4 regions of the Noviherbaspirillum sp. ST9 genome follow, and region 1 is predicted to be linked to each of the others. Evidence: predicted binding sites of a transcription regulator. Region 1 holds the regulator's gene; each other region holds the start of a gene.
What was found. The regulator sigma-54, encoded in region 1, starts transcription at its own class of promoters, with help from an activator protein. The targets are predictions, from matches to a motif close to TGGCANGNAANCTGCTTT.
Positions count from the first base shown of each region.

Region 2: a site for sigma-54 is predicted at 831-848, ahead of ACNOHI_RS22320 (formate/nitrite transporter family protein). Genes of this name have one in related genera too.
Region 3: a site for sigma-54 is predicted at 902-919, ahead of nirB (nitrite reductase large subunit NirB). Genes of this name have one in related genera too.
Region 4: a site for sigma-54 is predicted at 1,142-1,159, ahead of ACNOHI_RS14130 (PEP-CTERM sorting domain-containing protein). Genes of this name have one in related genera too.

Region 1 covers NZ_JBLWFR010000004.1:503,394-505,595, reverse strand. Annotated here, with positions in the region: gene lptB (LPS export ABC transporter ATP-binding protein) at 1-308, shown strand, start outside; gene ACNOHI_RS11545 (RNA polymerase factor sigma-54) at 328-1,824, shown strand; gene hpf (ribosome hibernation-promoting factor, HPF/YfiA family) at 1,917-2,202, shown strand, end outside.
Region 2 covers NZ_JBLWFR010000011.1:38,303-40,504, reverse strand. Annotated here, with positions in the region: gene nirB (nitrite reductase large subunit NirB) at 1-444, shown strand, start outside; gene nirD (nitrite reductase small subunit NirD) at 455-802, shown strand; gene ACNOHI_RS22320 (formate/nitrite transporter family protein) at 951-1,763, shown strand; gene ACNOHI_RS22315 (protein kinase domain-containing protein) at 1,819-2,202, shown strand, end outside.
Region 3 covers NZ_JBLWFR010000007.1:396,888-399,089, reverse strand. Annotated here, with positions in the region: gene ACNOHI_RS18505 (nitrate/nitrite transporter) at 1-709, opposite strand, end outside; gene nirB (nitrite reductase large subunit NirB) at 980-2,202, shown strand, end outside.
Region 4 covers NZ_JBLWFR010000005.1:459,880-462,081, forward strand. Annotated here, with positions in the region: gene ACNOHI_RS14125 (glycosyltransferase family 4 protein) at 1-774, opposite strand, end outside; gene ACNOHI_RS14130 (PEP-CTERM sorting domain-containing protein) at 1,189-2,085, shown strand.

The sequences.
Region 1 (2,202 bases):
GCGGCGAGCGCCGTCGCGTCGAGATCGCGCGTGCCCTGGCGACCAACCCGCGCTTCGTGCTGCTCGACGAACCGTTTGCGGGCGTGGATCCGATCGCGGTCATCGAAATCCAGCGCATCGTGCGCTTCCTCAAGGAACGCGGCATCGGCGTGCTGATTACCGACCATAACGTGCGGGAGACCTTGGGCATTTGCGACAGAGCCTATATCATCAACCAGGGCTCAGTCCTGGCAAGCGGCCGTCCTGACGACATCATTGCAAACGAGTCGGTGCGGCGCGTGTATTTGGGTGAACACTTCCGGATGTGACGGAAGAAGACCAGAACGTATGAAACAGACACTCCAACTTCGAATCTCGCAACATCTGGCGCTGACGCCCCAGTTGCAACAGTCGATCCGCCTGCTGCAGCTGTCGACGCTCGAGCTGCACCAGGAGCTGGAACAGATCCTCTCGGACAACCCGATGCTGGAGCGGGTCGACGATCCCCTCGACCATTCCGTTCGCCTGCTTGCTGACGGCGCCATCAGCGCATCCCCGACGGCAAACGGCAGCACGACGGAAGCACCGGCAGCGGAAGGCAGCAGCAGCGCGTCTTCATCCGAAGAACCCGAAGGTGCGTTTGAAGGTGGCAACGCAGAGGGATCGGATGCCAGCTCCGGCGACAGCGACTGGAGTTTCGACGACGTCGCGCGCACCTCAAAGGCGCCCGAAGACGACGACGCACGCCCTCAGCTCGAGGCCCACGAAGTCACACTGCGCGAGCACCTGCTGGAGCAGATGCGCGTCACTGTGCGCGAGCATCGCGACCGCGCACTCGTCGAACTGATCATCGACGCGCTCAATGACAACGGCTACCTTGAAGAACCGCTCGAGGAAATCCACGCACGTCTGCCGGAAGAGCTCGGGATCGAACTCGAGGAACTCGCCGTCGCACTGAAACTGGTCCAGAGCTTTGAGCCCGCAGGCGTCGGTGCACGCAATGCATCCGAGTGTCTTGCAATCCAGATCCGTCGCTTTCCGAAAATTGCGCTCGTGACGCGCCGCCGCGCGCTGGACATCGTCGAAAATCATCTCGCCCTGTTCGCGCAGCGCGACTTCAACAAGCTGAAGAAGGCACTCGACTGCGACGAAGAAGACCTGCGTGAGGCGCAGGCGGTCATCCGCAGCTGCAATCCGCACCCCGGCGCGCTGTTTGCCTCGGATGCGTCCGATTACGTCGTCCCCGACGTCATTGTCAAGAAAACAAAGAACGGCTGGCAGGTTTTCCTCAACCATGACGTCATGCCGCGCCTGCGCGTGAATGCCCTCTACGCCAACATCCTCAAGCAGAGCAAGGGTGAGGGGTCGCTTACTTCGCAGCTGCAGGAAGCCAAGTGGCTGATCAAGAACATGCGCCAGCGCTTCGACACGATCCTGCGCGTCGCCCAGGCGATTGTCGACCGCCAACGCAATTTCTTCTCCCATGGCGCCGTCGCCATGCGCCCTCTTGTCTTGCGTGAAATTGCTGATACACTGGGTTTACACGAGAGTACTATTTCTCGTGTGACAACTCAAAAGTACATGCTGACCCCCCATGGCATGTTCGAGTTGAAGTACTTCTTCGGCAGCCACGTCGCCACAGAAGCGGGGGGCGAAGCTTCATCGACGGCAATCCGCGCGCTGATCAAACAATTGATAGGAGCAGAAGACCCCAAGAATCCATTCTCAGACAGCAAAATTGCGGATATGTTGGGGGAGCAAGGCATGGTCGTGGCACGACGTACCGTCGCGAAGTATCGCGAAGCCCTGAAAATCCCTCCAGTCAATCTGCGCAAATCCCTGTAGCTTTCGTGTTGTAGTGTAGTTGCTGTGTTCGGCGTAGCTCGACTACGCGGGCACGTGCGAACCTCCAGCGACGCCATCCATAGGAGCGCTGTATGAATCTTACAATCAGTGGACATCACCTCGAACTGACACCGGCCATCCGCGAATATACGGAAACCAAGCTGGAACGCATCATCCGCCATTTCGACCATGTCATTGATATCGCAGTCATCTTGGGTGTGGAAAAACCGTCAGAAAAGGAAAAGAGACAGAGAGCAGAAGTCAATCTGCGACTACGGGGCAACGTCATTCATGTCGAGAGTTTTGCGGAAGACCTGTACGCTGCCATCGACACATTGATTGACAAACTGGACCGTCAGGTACTGAAGTACAAGACAA
Region 2 (2,202 bases), on a different contig from region 1:
TGGAACCTGTATGTCTGCGGCAACGGCGGTATGAAGCCGCGCCACGCCGAGCTGCTGGCCTCCGACCTGTCGAAAGAGGAGCTGGTGCGCTACATCGACCGCTTCCTGATGTTCTACATCCGTACCGCTGACCGCTTGCAACGGACCAGCGTGTGGCGCGACAACCTTGAAGGCGGTCTCGACTACCTGAAGGATGTCGTCATCAAGGACAAGCTCGGGCTGGCGGCTGAACTGGAAGCCGACATGCAGCACGTGGTCGATACCTACGAATGCGAATGGAAGAATGCCGTTACCAATCCCGAGACGCGCAAACGCTTCCGCCAATTCGTCAACAGCGACGAGCAGGACCAGACCGTCGTCTTTGTCGAGGAGCGCGGGCAGATCCGTCCCGCCTCTCCGGAAGAACGCGGCGCCACCATTCCCATCATTGCTAAAGCAGCCTGAGGTCGAAACCATGAGCCACGAAAACAAAGCAACTACCTGGAGCGCGGTGTGTTCCGTCGATGACCTCGTTCCCAACACGGGTGTCTGTGCGCTGGTGCAGGATCGCCATGTCGCGGTCTTCCACGTCAAGGGCGGCGCGGACCAGCTTTTCGCCATCGACAATTACGATCCCAACGCACAAGCGAGCGTGCTGTCGCGCGGCCTGGTCGGCAACCTTGGCGAGCGTATTGTCGTCGCGTCGCCGATCTACAAGCACCATTTCGACCTGAAAAACGGTCAATGCCTCGAAGCCCCGGAGAACTCGGTCAACGCTTATCCGGTTCGCGTCGAGAAAAGGACGGTCTGGGTCGGCATCTGACCTGACGCAGGTGGCGCGATGAACGCCGTGCCACCGATCCCGCAATACAAGAGAAGTATCGGGCGCAGTCCCCGAGGGACGCGCGTTGCCCGTGCAACGGTTTCATTCATTGATTAACTCGGTTAATCGCACATTTTCAGGAGACATCATGGCCTATCTGGCACCTTCGGAGTTCGTCACCAAGATGGTGGACGCCGGCGAATCGAAAATCTACATGGCGACAAGGGATGCGCTCATCCGCGCCTACATGGCGGGTGCGATCCTGGCGCTGGCTGCCGTGTTTGCCGTGACCATCTCCGTGCAGACCGGACAGCCGCTCGTCGGCGCGATGCTGTTCCCGGTGGGTTTCTGCATCCTCTACCTGCTCGGATTCGACCTCCTGACCGGCGTGTTCGTGCTGACCCCGCTGGCCTATCTGGACAAGCGACCGGGTGTGACGATCAAGGCCATCCTGAAGAACTGGGGCATCGTTTTCCTCGGCAATTTCGCCGGCGCGTTCACGGTCGCCGTCCTGATGGCCATCGTCTTCACCTACGGTTTCTCGGTCGAGCCGAACAAGGTCGGACACGCCATCGGCGTGATCGGCGAATCCCGCACCCTCGGCTACAAGGAATACGGCGCGGCAGGGATGCTGACCCTGTTCATCCGCGGCATGCTGTGCAACTGGATGGTCTCCACGGGTGTCGTCGGCGCCATGATTTCCACCACGGTGAGCGGGAAGGTGATCGCGATGTGGATGCCGATCATGGTTTTCTTCTACATGACCTTCGAGCATTCCGTGGTCAACATGTTCCTGTTTCCGTCCGGCCTGCTGCTCGGCGCGAAGTTCTCGCTCATGGACTACCTGATCTGGAATGAAATTCCGACCGTGCTGGGCAACCTGATCGGCGGCCTGATGTTCACCGGCCTGACGCTGTACACGACGCACGTGAAAACCGCGCCGAAGCGTACGTTCAACTGATCCGTTGCATAATGGTAAAGCCCCGGCGCCCATCCGGCCCCGGGGCTTTTTGTCGATGAACAATCAACTCGTCCTCACCATCGGCCAGCATTCTGACAAGGGCTGCAAGCCTGCGAACCAGGATTTTCATGGCACTTATGTCCCGCGCGAACCGCAGCTCGGTTCCAAGGGCGTGGCCGTCGCCGTTGCAGATGGCATCAGCAGCAGCGATGTCAGCCATATCGCCAGCCAGACCGCGGTGACCAGCTTCCTCGAGGATTACTACTGCACCTCCGACGCATGGTCGGTGAAGACCTCCGGAGAACGGGTCCTCGTTGCCGCCAATGCGTGGCTCTACTCGCAGACCCAGGCAAGCCAGGGGCGCTACGACAAGGATCGCGGTTATGTCTGCACCCTGAGTGCGCTGGTCGTCAAATCGACGACGGCGCACCTTTTCCAC
Region 3 (2,202 bases), on a different contig from region 1:
AATAGATCGTCAGCGACGAAGCCAGGCCGGAGAAGCCGCCGAAGGTCACGCTGTAGAAGAACATGAACCACCACGCATCCTTGTCCTTGAGCACGTGCAGGTATTCGACCATGGCCTTGGGAGGCGGTGCGGTGGGCGAATCCTTCGCAAAGATCATGTACACGAGAAAGGCAACACCAAGGGGGATCAGGCAAAAACCGAATACGTTCTGCCATCCGAACGCCAAGGCGAGCGACGGTGCGAACAGGGCGGCGAAGGCGGTGCCGGAATTGCCCGCGCCGGCGATGCCTAGTGCCGTGCCCTGGTGTTCAGGCGGATACCAGCGGGATGCCAGCGGCAACGCAACGGCAAACGCCGCACCGGCGATACCGAGCAGGATGCCGAGCGTGAGCATGCTTTCATAGCTGTTCAGCTGTCCCAGCCACGCCCATACCAGTCCGGACATCACGATAACCTGGCCGATGGCGCCGGCTTTCTTGGGTTTCAGGTGGTCGACAAGCACGCCCATCACGATGCGCAGCAGCGCGCCTGCGAGCAACGGGGTGGCGACCATGAGGCCCTTCTGCGCGGGCGTAAGAGCGAGATCCTTGGAGATCTGCACGGCGAGCGGTCCGAGCAGCACCCAGACCATGAAGCTCAGGTCGAAATAGAAAAAGGAAGCAAGGAGGGTCGGCGTATGACCCGCCTTCCAAAACGACGTCGTTTTCATGATGCGCCTTTGCACCGAAGTTGGAATTGGTGAGCTCTATGCAATCGGCGTGCCACACGTTTTCGTGCGTCAACTTGCTATTAATAGGGCGCGCGACGGTCCGGTGTGCGCTCTCCATGCACAACGCGCTCGTGTTGCACTGCAACGGTGCGCTTTTCTCTTCATCCCGGTGCGTTTACCTGATTTTCGTATTGGCACCGCTCTTGCTAAGAAACGATCAGGATCATTTTTGTAGCTTCAATGGCGAAGCGGAGCGGAGAAGGAGCTTTAATGAAGAAGCTGAAATTAGTCATGGTCGGTAACGGTATGGCCGGTGTGCGCACACTTGAGGAGTTGATCAAGATCGCCCCGGATATTTACGACATCACCGTATTCGGCGCCGAGCCCTACGCCAACTACAACCGCATCCTGCTGTCGCCGGTGCTCGCCGGCGAACAGACGATCAAGGACATCATGCTCAATGATGTCGACTGGTACGCGGAAAACAACATCACCCTCCACCTCGGCAAGAAGATCGCGAAGATCGACCGCGTCAAGCGCCAGGTCATCGCGGAAGACGGCACCACCGCGGAATACGATCGCCTGCTGCTGGCCACCGGTTCCAATCCCTTCCTCCTGCCCGTGCCCGGCAAGGAGCTGAAGGGCGTGATTTCCTACCGCGACATCCAGGACACCAACGCAATGATCGACGCTGCTACGGTGCACAAGCACGCGGTCGTTATCGGCGGCGGACTGCTCGGCCTGGAAGCAGCCAACGGTCTCAAGCTGCGCGGCATGGACGTCACCGTCGTGCATTTGCCGAACTGGCTGATGGAGCGCCAGCTCGATCCAACCGCCGGCAAGCTGCTGCAGAAATCGCTGGAAGACCGCGGCCTGAAATTCCTGCTTGATAAAAACACAAAGGAAATCGTCGGCGACGACGACGGCAACGTGAAAGCCATCCGCTTCACCGACGGCCTCGAAGTCCCCGCCGAGCTGGTCGTCATGGCGGTCGGCATCCGCCCGAACACGACGCTCGCCGAATCGGCAGGCTTGTTCTGCAACCGTGGCATTGTTGTCAACGACACCATGCAAACCTACGACCCGCGCATCTATGCCGTGGGCGAATGCGTGAACCATCGCGGTACGGCGTATGGGCTCGTCGCGCCGCTCTTCGAAATGGCGAAAGTGTGCGCCAACCATCTCGCCAACTTCGGCATCGGGCGCTACCAGGGTTCCGTCACCTCGACCAAGCTGAAGGTGACCGGCATCGACCTGTTCTCCGCCGGTGAATTCATGGGGGGCGAAGGAACGGAAGAAATCGTCTTGTCCGATCCGATAGGCGGCGTCTACAAGAAGCTGGTCATCAAGGACAACAAGCTGGTCGGCGCCTGCCTGTACGGCGATACGGTAGACGGCACCTGGTATTTCAAGCTGCTGCGCGAAGGCCGCGACATCACCGAAATGCGCGACACGCTCATGTTCGGCGAATCGAACACCGGCCGCCCGGGCGA
Region 4 (2,202 bases), on a different contig from region 1:
GAGCCCCGGCAAGTCCTTTTGCAACGCAAACCCATGGAAATGCACATGCACGGCGTCGGACATCTTCGCCGCCGCTTCCCTGACCTGCGCCTCCTCGCTGCCGGAACCCGCAAAAACGATGCTGGTTTTCCGGCCCAGCCTGCGTGCCGTTGCCCGCGCAACATCCAGCGCGAACATTGGCCCCTTCTCGGGCACCATGCGGCCGGAGAAGATGAAGTCGAATTGTGCGCCGGCCGCACCATCGCCGTCCTGATAGGCGTCATTGTCGATGCACAGATAGGACTTGAAGCAACGCTCCGCCGGCACACCATAGCTCTCGAACAGCGCCTGCCCTCCCATGCTGGCGGAAAGGAAGGCAGCGGACCGTCCATACACCACCTTGCGCACCATCTTGTGCACCCTGCTCAACCGCAACTCCGACTGGAAGGTGCCGTCCGTCAACGGCACGTGCGGAATTCCCTTGAACCACGCATAGGCGAATGCGTAGAGCTGTGTCGGATTCAATCCATCATTGACGATCACGTCGGGGGCGAATCGCCTCAACGCCAGGACGACATCCGGGTTGTTGTGGATGTAGCGGCCCTTGACGGTCGAGATGCGTTCGCGCAGGAAGCAGTGGTCGAAGTCGAACGGCGGCAGGTCCCATTTCCTGTTCGGCTCGCGCCGGGTGCAGAAGATGACCTGCAAGGTAATTCCGGGCATGTGCCCCACTCTCTGGAATACGGGAATGCGATACGGCGGCGGCTCATTCGTGACGATGGCAAGTCTTGTCATGGACTAATCTTATTGGGTGCTGCCCGAGGTCAGATGACGAAAATCAGAAAAAGCCCCGAACGCAGTCAAACATGACCCGTGACGCGCATCAAGCCCGGGACCGCCATCCAGCGGACGCGACAAGGCCGAAAATGTCTCTGCCTTCAAGATGCGGCGCGGCTCCTCCAGCGAAAAGTGTATCGACAATGAAACCGGCCATGCTGACGCGCATCATGGTTTGCCGCGTACCGCATAGCGGGCACATCGTGCGACCGACAAGCATTATTTATATTCTTGCAACTTCCAGTTGTCGAAAAATTTGACATCGATCAAACCAGAATGCCTCTTGGAATTAGTAACCCTCTGAAATTAAAAGACTTTCCATTTCTGGCCCGAAACTTGCGATACCTCAAACAGTTTCCACGGAGGTACACCATGCAAATCTTTTCGAAATATCTACCGGTAGTCGCTCTCGGCTTTACGCTGGCATCCGCCTACGCGGCGCCAGTACCGGTGACCCCGACGCCGATCACGAACACGGGTACGTGTACCCTGGATTCGGTATCGATCACCACGATGGCGCCGAGCAATGACCTGAGCAGTCCGGTCCCGCTGCCGTCCGGCGGCATCAATTCGACACACTGCTTTGGCGTCATTGCCGGCAACGACGCGCAGAACGGGTCGAACGCGCCTGCGCCCAACCTGGGCTACCTGGGCGACGGCCTGCTCAACGGCGGCTTGCTGAAGGATGGGAAGTATGTCGATCCCGGCGTCTTCCTCGTTGACGGATCCACATACCAGCCCTTGCAGGATCCCAACAATGCAGTCGATCCCGGCTGGATCATGCTGGGCGCGATGGAAGGCACTGGCACAATGAACGGCTATACCGTCCAGAACGGTTCGTTCACGCTGGATATCGATTCGGTCCTGACGTTCAACCTGAATTCCAACGGTACCTGGTCGCTGCAGATCAATGCCGATGTCGTCGATATCCTGTCTGCGGCCGGCTTGTTCGACCGCAGTTACTTTGACCAGCTTGCCTTCGTTTTCAAGGCGGGCAGCGGCTCCAAGGATAACGAGGGCGGCTGGGCAATCTACGACTTCAACTTCAACACGCTGTTGAACGCCTTCCCTGGCGCCTTCGACCTGACGCAGCCCTACACCTTCACCGGCAAGTGGAACATGGATGATTTCGGCGGCAAGCAGATTTCCCACATGAGCCTGTGGGCACGCGATCCGATCAGCACCACGAATGTCCCGCTGCCTGGAACGGTACTGCTGCTTGGTGTTGGCCTGCTGGCACTCGGATTCATGCGGAGAAAAGTGCAGTAAGAATTCCCCTCCTCCCGTTTTAACCCGCCTTTACGGCGGGTTTGTTTTTTCAGGCGTCGGCGGCGGTGATGAGCATCGCCCGGAAATTGTTCACGTTCGTCAGGGTCGGTCTGGTGA